DNA from 3 places in the Candidatus Kuenenia stuttgartensis genome. Region 1 is predicted to be linked to each of the others. Evidence: riboswitches for the same ligand, from Rfam matches in the RefSeq annotation. Region 1 holds a riboswitch; each other region holds the start of a gene.
What was found. Region 1 has a riboswitch for cyclic di-GMP ahead of KSMBR1_RS12635 (tetratricopeptide repeat protein). Riboswitches for the same ligand answer to the same signal wherever they lie in the genome.

Region 1 (3,281 bases):
TAAATGCCAAGCCTGAATGTTCAGTATGTGGGAAGAGAGTGTCTGGGTATGATACACAGCCGTCCCGGTTATACGAGTATCCGCCATTATGGGGGTTTCAAGTATTTTTCCGATATTCCCCGCGACGCGCCGCCTGTCCAGTGGACGGAATCCATGTAGAGCGAATTCCCTGGTCAGAAGGTAAGGAGCAGATGACCACCACATACAAGGTATTCCTGTCTCGATGGGCTAAACGCCTGAGTTGGAAAGAGACAGCCGAGATATTCAAGTCCAGTTGGGACAGTGTGTATAGGGCAGTGCAGTTTGTAGTTGCCTACGGCCTTGCCCACAGGGACTTGGAGAATATAACGGAAATAGGAATAGACGAGATACAAGTCTGGAGTGGCCACAAGTATTTAACCCTTGTATATCAGCTTGATTCGCATGCCAAAAGGCTTTTATGGAGTGGCCCTGAGCGGAAGGCAAAGACCCTGCGGAAGTTTTTCATGGAGTTAGGTATAGAACGTTGTCTGAGAATCAAATTCGTTTGCAGCGATATGTGGTCGCCGTACCTGAAGGTGATAGCGAAGAAGGCTTCCCAGGCGCTTAATATTCTTGACCGTTTCCACATCATGAAGAAATTCAATGAAGCCATAGACCAGATACGGAGGGAAGAGGTCAAAAAGCTCAAGGATGAAGGCACAGACAATGTTTTGGAAAAGAGCCGTTGGTTACTGTTGAAAAGGCCTGAGAACTTGACAGAAAAGCAAACGGTACGGTTAAGCCAGATAGTTAAGATCAACCTGAGTTCAATAAAGGCATATTTAATGCGTGAAGATTTTCAGCGTTTTTGGGAGTATAAGTATCCGGCGTATGCAGACAGGTTTCTCGAGAACTGGATTACGAGAACCCTAAAAACCAACCTGGAACCTATGAAAAAAGTGGCAAAGATGTTGCGCAATCACAAGCAGCTCATTCTCAACTGGTTCAAGGCTGATGGCAGACTTTCTTCCGGTACGGTTGAGGGGTTTAACCTTAAGGCGAAACTGACTATGAGAAAGGCTTATGGTTATAAATCTCTGGAATGCCTGCAAACAGCCTTGTATCATACTCTTGGTAATTTGCCGGAACCAATACTTACCCACAGATTCTGCGGATGAGGCAAAAATATAATGTAACAAAAAACAAAAACAATTTGAAAAAAGGCAAACCAATTGTGAGGCTGGGACGCAAAGCCATGGGTCTTCAGGAAAGAAGAATGCCAGGTCGCCAAATTCAGTCGGTAAAAGAGTTTATTTAATGTTCACAACATATCTTGCATAGCTTTTGTATGCTTTATCGCGGGTATTGCGGCGGTAACAATGAATCCGGCAATACCCGATCTATGAACTTTAAATAATAAGGTATTTACCTTCTCATTGTGTAACTAAGACCCGGACGTAAGATGCCAATATCTGCCCCGGGTCTTTTTCTTTTGATGAAAGGAGGTTTTTCCGCAAAATGATTTTAATATGCTGCTGAATACTATCAAATCATACCGGTACGGCAGCAAGTATGCTGCATACTTTTCGGTAAATTTTTTTACTACTCTATTATCATGTCTACCACAATGAACAAGAAAATATTAGCACGAAAATTGTTTGCGGAAGGGAAAAAATATGACCGCCTTTTCCCCAATTCGGAACAAGCAATAGATGCTTACAAACAAAGCCTTAAGAGTGATAGTGCCTTCACTGACGCCTATGTAAAACTGGGATTTATCTACCTTGCCAGAAACGATTACGGCGAGGCGCTCCATTATCTGCAAAAAGCAGCCTCATTAGAACCTGATAACGCAGAAACACTTAACAATCTTGGCTATGTTTATGAAAAAATGTTTCGGTTTGCCAGCGCAAAACAAATGTACAAAAAAGCCTTAACAATAAATCCTGAAAATATTGAGGCGCTGGTTAATATTGCTAAAATTCTGGAATTGGAAGGTAACTACAACGGAGCAATAGAACAATATAAAAAGACTATCGCACGCTACCCTGATGCCATTTTTCCGCATTTCTGCCTGGCAGTTCTCTATGATACACATGACATGTTTGACGATGCGATAAGAGAATATGAGCTTGTTTTGGGAAAAGACCCTCATTATGTAAAGGCAATGTTTAATCTGGGAAGTCTTTACGCCCAATTAGGGAATAGCAATGAGGCTATCATGCTTCTGAAACGGGCTTCTGAATTGAATCCGCAGGAAGTAATAATCCTCAACAAACTGGGGGAAATGTATTTATTCATTTCAAATTATTCTGCCGCAGAACAAGCCTTAAAACAATCCATTGCATCAAACCCGTTTCAGGAGGATGTACAGGTGAGTATTATACACGCTCAATATTTACAGTATTGTTCAAATCCCGAAACAGCAAAAAAAGAGGAAATTATCCTCAGAATCCATTTTGTCCTTTCATTGTATTCCTATAATAAAATGTGCCGGGAAATTTTAAACGCTTTGAATTAGCAATACCATTTTGGCGAGTTCAGAGGGGATTTTTATAAATGAATTGGATTGATATAATACTATCTGTAGTCCTTTGTATTTCAGTGATTTTTGGCTTTGTTGACGGACCAATATGCCAAATTCTTAGAATCTGTAGTTTGTTTCTCTCTTTTTGTGTGGCGCTTTTTTACCATGCAGTCATAAGCAACATCTTCTGCAATGTGTTTTCGGTTTCATTGCACAATGTATTGAGTTATTTCATCCTGTTCGGCCTTGCAGCGCTTATAACCACAATTATTTCAGATTTTCCCAAAAACATGGTCGACAATTTGAAAATGGGCGGTTGGTATAATGTATTGTGCGCGGTATTAGGATTTGTTAAAGGGACTATCCTCTGTGGTGCGATCATCTTCGGCATCCTCAATTTATGCTCCATGCCGGCATGCGAAATGGTTTGCACCTCGAAAATAGCAACGGTAATGGGAAATGGAATGCAAAATGTAGCAGCAATTACCTCAAACAATTTTTTTGACCCGTTAAAGAAAAACAGAGGATCAGACAATGCAAAAATGGCAAAGGGTACGGAATTTTAAATTAGGCTGGGTTTGGTAGCAACTTTATTCGGTTATTGCTCTTAATGTCAGAACTCTTAAAGTGTTTTTTTTGTCAGAAAGTACCCAAGTTGATTAATTACCGTGGGAGAGGTGTGAATTCAAGACGCTTTATGTCTGGTGGCACAGGCTTCATATTATTCGATGGCCTTTACTTTGATGTGACGCAGGGCGTAGGAACTAGAAGAACGAATTTTGGGAACAAGCCG
Region 2 (3,281 bases), 530 kb from region 1:
GCAAAACGAACGGACTGCATCCTGTGTTATTGGAATATGGCATTGAAGGCATATGGACGCCGCAATTAATACCCCGGATAGGATATTGTGATTATGGATGTGTGCTGTGCACACGGGTATGTCCGTCAGGGGCTATAAAACCTTTGCCGCTTGAAGAAAAACGGTGGGTCGCGTTAGGAAAGGCCAGAATAGACCATAACAGATGTATTCCATGGGTGGGCTATTCACGCCTTCCCGAACTGAAGAAGGAATGGCAGGATTTTAATTGCGGTGTATGTGAAGAGGTGTGCCCCGTTCCGACAAAGGCGATCCATTTTAATACCTATGTGGACGAACAAGGCCGGGAAATTCGCAGGCCTTTTGTAAGAGAAGATGTTTGCGTAGGGTGCGGTTTCTGTGAAAAGGTCTGCCCCGTTTTAGGGACTTCCGCTATTGTCGTGGAAGGCATCCAGCCGCAAACTACGGTAAAAAAAGAAAGGTCTGTAAAAATAGTATCGTCCGGCAACTTTCTCCCCAAAACACTTGGAAAGTGGAAAAGGATTGCAGAGCCGAGGATTTACGAAGGAGGCGAAAAATTATATGAATATATAAATGGAGGCGCGGAGCTGTATTTAGCGTATTCGTTTATCCGGGTGACGAATGCGGAGTATGGAGATGATACAGGGAAGAGGATTTCCATAGATGTTTGGGAGTTTGAAACTGCGGAAGACGCATTCGGCGTCTTCACAAAAGACCGTGCGGGTATTGGGATACCATTAGGCAACAGGGCGTCTTTGTTTGAAAATTACTTGTGTGTATGGAATGATGTGTATTGCATAAAGGTAGCGCCATGGGAGGGCAGTATTTCTGGCGGAGAAATTACTTCTTTTGGTAAATCCATTATCGATTTAATGCCCTACAAAAAAGAAATCCTCCCCGATATAGTACGTTATTTGCCGGAGGATTCTCTTGTGAAAGAAAGCCTGAAATTTTTTCACGAAAAGATCATTCTGGATAATATCTATATATCCGATAATTTTATTGAAGAAAATGTATTTCATTTAAGCAAACAGACGGACGCCCTTATCGCAGAATACAAAACGAGGGAAGAGACCGCCCCTTTACTGCTACTGTTGATAAAATATCCAGACCGTGATGCGACATCAATCGCATTTGAAGCGGTGGTTCAGTTGTGGAGGTCATGGGGAGAAAAAGAGACGCACTCAAATGCCATCCATACCTTTCAAAACGAAAACGGATACTTTACCTCATGGTTGCAGGAAAAACATCTTCTGTCAGCAACATTTCTTTCCCAAAAAAAGGAAGAGGGTGAAGAATTGCTTCGCCGTGTACTGCAAAATGATAAAATCAAATAAAGGACTCGAGCGGTCGGCAATCTACAATCGGCTTTCAATAGAGGCCAGAGGTCGGAGGTCAGATGTCCGCGAAAAACTCTGACTTCTGAAATTGGCAATCGGCAAAATTGCAGATTGAGGGTTGCGCCTTGCGCTTTTCCCCCGGAGCTATTTATTTGACGCCGAATTAATTATTGACAAAAAAATGAATGATTTTATAATGTACTTACTAAAACAATAGCTCTTTTTTATAGTAACTATTGATAAAGGCAAACCAGTCGTGAGGCTGGGACGCAAAGCAAAGAGTCTTTAACTTATTCAGCGGCGCACAAAGCGTAAAACAAAAAATCCGCAGAAGGATGAAGAGAAAAATTTCGCGATACCGCTAAACAGTGAAGAAAGCCCTGCTACCGAATAAAAAACTGTATAACGTTTATTTTATTCCGTAGCAGGGCTTTTTTATTTATTACTATAGTGTGATTTAAAATGAATACAATGAGAAATCGTACATACGAAAAGATTATTCAATATGTGTCGTTAACAATGATTGTTGCGGCAGGAGGTATTATTGGCGCCTTGCCTCTTATTAGCAGCAGTTCCGCAGAGGTAAGAACGGTGATATCGGAAAGCGATATGCTGAGAGCGGCATTTGCACAAAAAATATCTCAGATTTGCGAGATAGATACAATAGATACAAAGGAAAGACCGTGGCAATATATTGTTATACACCATAGCGCTTCAGAGAAAGGAAATGCAACCCGGTTTGATACCTATCATAGAGAAAAGAAAGGGTGGAAGTATGGATTGGCATATCACTTTGTGATTGGCAATGGAACTCTTTCTGGCGATGGAGAAATAGAGGTAGGAAATCGCTGGAAGAACCAAATTCATGGCGCTCACACGGCAAATATGGATTGCAACCAGGTGGCGATAGGCATTTGCCTCGTGGGTGATTTTGAAAACGGCGGGAAACCTTCTGAGGATCAATTTGATTCGCTGGTTAGGTTGACCCGTTATCTTTCCTCGAAATATGACATCCCTTTATCGAACATCATATTACATAGCCAGGTTCATCAAAAAGGAACTGCATGCCCCGGTAAAAATTTCCCCATGGCTGAATTTAAGACGAGTTTAATTCAGTTTGCCTCTAACGAAATATCCCCTTCGCGAAAATCATAACCACAAAGCACATAAAGTTTAACCACAAAGGGCCTAGCGCGGCCTTTGGCCGCAACCAAAAAGGTGATTTTTAGTTTATTATAAAGTATAGTAGTATCCTCGTAAATAGTAATCAGACAATTTGGAGGACACTACTTATGAATAAGTTGATGGAATTATATCGAGACAGGATCGTGGGTGCAATAAGCGGTCTGGACAGGATTCGTTTTCGCGGGACATTGCGGTGGTTGGCCAGTGAGCGTGGGATGGGAACATTCATGAACCAAGCGAGAATTCTGCTTAAGGATTTTTCCGGTTGGGTCAATGGGCTTACGGCACAGGTGCGAGACAGTTGTGAATCGCGGGCGAAAGATTTGGGTATCGAGGTGCGGTATTTGATGAGCAGCGGTGTTGATAAGGAGAAGTTGGCTCGCCAGATCGCGGCGGATAAGAGGATTACGGAAGGTTCCATCTGCCTGTTGAGTGTGGTAGAGCCTTGTATTGCGCCGATGGTCAAGGGCAACAAGGCCAGCAAGAAGCTCGAGTTGGTAATGGCGCCCCGCAAGTGTGTCTTTGTGTATCATTATTTTAATGATCCAGTGTTTGGTTTTGGTCATGTTCGTATCCAGAGTTGGGCGCCGTTTAATATTTTCATTTGTCTCAATGGTCGTCATTGGCTGGAGCGGCAACTTCAGAAGCAAGGTATTGATTATGTTAAGGACGGCAACTGTTTTGTGCGTATAGAGGATATTGCGGCTGCGCAGGTTCTGCTCCATGAGCAGCTTAAGA
Region 3 (3,281 bases), 1.0 Mb from region 1:
CTGCCTCCTTTGTATAGGGGGGAAATGGGCAGGAGGATGAAGTTTCCCAACGTTCGGTCCTCCTGCCCTGAGTTTTTTATGTTCCGGAAAAATCTTACAAAACTTGTCCTCGTGAAAACGGGGAACTGGGAAGTAAACCGCCGTTAGGAAGTTTGGAAGTGGTTTTAACCTCTTCCAAACTATTTAATGAGGCTTTACTCCGCCTTACGGACGGAACTTCTTTCTAACGGGGTAAACGATGTATTTTTCTTAACGTGAACAAAAAATCAAGTGAAATACTTACGCAGGATAAAAAAAAGGCGGGGTAGCTGGGTAAGATTTTTCAAATCATTTGCTGGGTATTAGACTCAAATATTCTGAGACTAATTGGGCATTTTTGGAGCATTTATTCTAAGACGTAGCAGCTGGGAACTGATGAGTCAGAAAAATACCGGCAAAGGTATAGGAAGATACTCCAAAACGCAGAAGCCGAAAGCCCTCCTCCTGATGAAACGAACCGTAAGGGAAAAAGGGGGAGGGTAAAAAGGACAAAGGCACGGAATCTTCTGGAACGATTGAGGACGTATGAGGGTGATGTGTTGAGGTTTATGGACAATAAAAATGTTCCCTTTACGAACAATTTGGCAGAAAACGATATCAGGATGACGAAGGTTCAGCAGAAGATATCTGGCTGTTTTCGTTCTTTGGAGGGAGCGAAAATTTTCTGCCGCATTCGGAGTTATCTCTCGACCTGTCGAAAACAAGGTGTAAATTTGAGCCGGGCATTACAGATGCTATTCCGTGGCGAATTGCCTGATTTTGCTAGCTCGTAGCGACAGTGGGTGAAAATACGCTGAATAGATACCCGTAATAGTATAATACCGGGAAAAAATGTTTTTGCTCTATCTTAATGGAAATAATAATTGACATTTATTTTCTTTGTGGTACAGTACCGCCGAATATTTCATCGATTGAAAAAGGCAAACCAACCGCAAGTTTGGGACGCAAAGCCATGGGTCTTAAGCGTGAGTTCTTTATACGTAAAGATTGCCAGGTTGCCGAATTGAGATGTTCGCACTTTGCGAGAAGGATAAGAATTTTCGGGCCATTCATTACGCTTTCACCATATTGCAGAGATCACAAGTAGATTGTAGCGCATAATACTGAAAATGCTTAAGACTTATAGAAAATTATCGGGAAATCTTAACAAAGTGCTTCTGGTAAACGTGCATTATAATAAAGACCCAAGCCTTTTGCATTACTATGGTTTTGGGTCTTTTTTTTTGAATAAAGAAGGTAAAAAAACAGATTGAGATATACGAACGGTGGCATTTTTTTAACACAAAGATAAGGGATGAGTATATTTTTTACGTTTAGGCGCCAATTCGATGTATTTTGTGATGGTGTTGTCTTAAACAATTTTTTTTAATGGGAGAGTAAAAATGTTAAAACTTAGAAAGTGGGGGAATGCGGGTTTTACCCTGATTGAGCTGCTGGTGGTAATTGCCATTATCGGCATCCTTGCCGGTATACTGCTGCCGGTGCTTGGTAAGGCACGTGAATCGGCACGAAAGACGCAATGCGCATCAAATTTGAAACAGATTGGACTGGCGCTGAATATGTTTGCCAATGATAATGGTGAAGCTTTTCCCAATAAGGGTACAGGTATGACTTCCTTGGGACAATTGTTTAATACATATATTACTGACAGGAAAATATTTCGTTGCCCAAGTGATAGCGGTGTGACAGAGGAAAATAATTTAAAGTTAGCCGAGATGTCTGAAGGACCGCTAGTTGAGAACACTAACTTTACTATAGATAAATGTAGTTATGGTTACGATGGTAATCATACGGCAGCAGATGACCCAGGCGTAGTGTTGGCAGCAGATGCGCGAGGATCAAGTACCGCTGGCACTAATTCAGATAATCATAACCAAACCGGTCAAAATGTGCTTTACCTGGATGGACACGTGGAATGGAAAGGCACTGCCACATGCGGATATTATGAGGGTACAGCGTCAACGTATGATAATATTTACGCAGGAACAGGGGGCGGTACGGATACCGCAATATTACAATAATAATTTTTTTTCTTTCTCTTACTAAAAAGGGTGATATTCATAATGGATATTGCCCTTTTTTATTACTTGTTCAAGGGTGTCAATTACAATCCACCTTCATTTTCATGAGATACTTGCCATGTTCAAATTAAAAACCCGGGGGATTTCTGGTTTTACATTAATCGAATTGCTGGTAGTAATTGCAATTATTGGCATTCTGGTATCTATCCTCTTGCCGGTTTTGGGAAAGGCGCGGGAATCCGCACGTAGAACGCAGTGTGCATCAAACCTGAAGCATATTGGCCTGGCGCTTCGAATGTATGCTAATGATCATGATGGGGCGTTTCCTGCCGGAGGAAGCACGGGCATGGAATCGCTCGGCACATTATACAATAAATATATAATTGAGCGAAAAATCTTTCGTTGCCCAGGCGATAGCGACGTTAGCGAAGCGAATAATCTGAATCTGACGGCGGTATCGGACCTTTTGTCCCCAAATACTTCATTTACCACTGCCGGTTGCAGTTACGGCTATGACTACACCCACACACTGGAAGATGACCCGGGTGTAATCATAGCCGCAGATGCTCAGGGAACAAGCACTACCTGACGTTCAGACAATCATAATGAGACGGGACAGAATGTGTTATATTTAGATGGACATGTGGAATGGAAAGGCACTACCACCTGCGGATATTACAATGGTTCAACGTATGATGATATTTATTCCGGTACGGGGAATGGTACTGATACCTACATAGCACCGTAATGATTTTCCGGATTTTTCAGACGAAAAAAGAAAAGGATGCAATATTCTTTTTGAATAGTGCCCCCTTTTTTTGTTATAAAGAGAGAACGCTTACCATATTAAATTATAGGGGCGAAGCATTTGCCATAAATTGTCGCAAATGTATGCATACCCAAACTGACAAATGCTTCGTCCCTACTTTAAATTCGATTATCAAGAAAGGAGAAATGATGATACTTAATCCTGAAAAACACCTAAAAGACGCTAAACAAAGATTTTATAATTATATAGAGGAGGACGTTATCCTTTGGCTTAAAGAAAGAGGAATAAAGGCCAAGCCAGATGAGGTTGAATTTGTTTATGGCACAAAGGAACATTTTACTTCCACGGGATATACCGAAGGCTATTTTGCTGAATATTCAACAAAAGGGTGGAATAAGGTACAAGAGAATGAATTATCCGAAGAAGGATTAAAGGAATTAAAAAAAACAGGG

Region 2: another riboswitch for cyclic di-GMP. It lies ahead of KSMBR1_RS15060 (peptidoglycan recognition protein family protein); the one in region 1 lies ahead of KSMBR1_RS12635 (tetratricopeptide repeat protein).
Region 3: another riboswitch for cyclic di-GMP. It lies ahead of KSMBR1_RS07790 (type II secretion system protein); the one in region 1 lies ahead of KSMBR1_RS12635 (tetratricopeptide repeat protein).

What each region holds. Positions count from the first base shown of each region.
Region 1 is NZ_LT934425.1:2,701,147-2,704,427, reverse strand. It holds gene KSMBR1_RS12640 (ISL3 family transposase) at 1-1,139, shown strand, start outside; cyclic di-GMP riboswitch class I at 1,174-1,253, shown strand; gene KSMBR1_RS12635 (tetratricopeptide repeat protein) at 1,589-2,482, shown strand; gene KSMBR1_RS12630 (CvpA family protein) at 2,521-3,054, shown strand.
Region 2 is NZ_LT934425.1:3,229,896-3,233,176, forward strand. It holds gene KSMBR1_RS15055 (4Fe-4S binding protein) at 1-1,355, shown strand, start outside; cyclic di-GMP riboswitch class I at 1,593-1,749, shown strand; gene KSMBR1_RS15060 (peptidoglycan recognition protein family protein) at 1,830-2,513, shown strand; gene KSMBR1_RS15065 (hypothetical protein) at 2,651-3,281, shown strand, end outside.
Region 3 is NZ_LT934425.1:1,686,728-1,690,008, forward strand. It holds gene KSMBR1_RS07780 (hypothetical protein) at 1-147, shown strand, start outside; partial or broken gene KSMBR1_RS07785 (IS66 family transposase) at 405-812, shown strand; cyclic di-GMP riboswitch class I at 949-1,042, shown strand; gene KSMBR1_RS07790 (type II secretion system protein) at 1,422-2,060, shown strand; gene KSMBR1_RS07795 (type II secretion system protein) at 2,179-2,649, shown strand; gene KSMBR1_RS20895 (hypothetical protein) at 2,683-2,808, shown strand; gene KSMBR1_RS07800 (hypothetical protein) at 3,015-3,281, shown strand, end outside.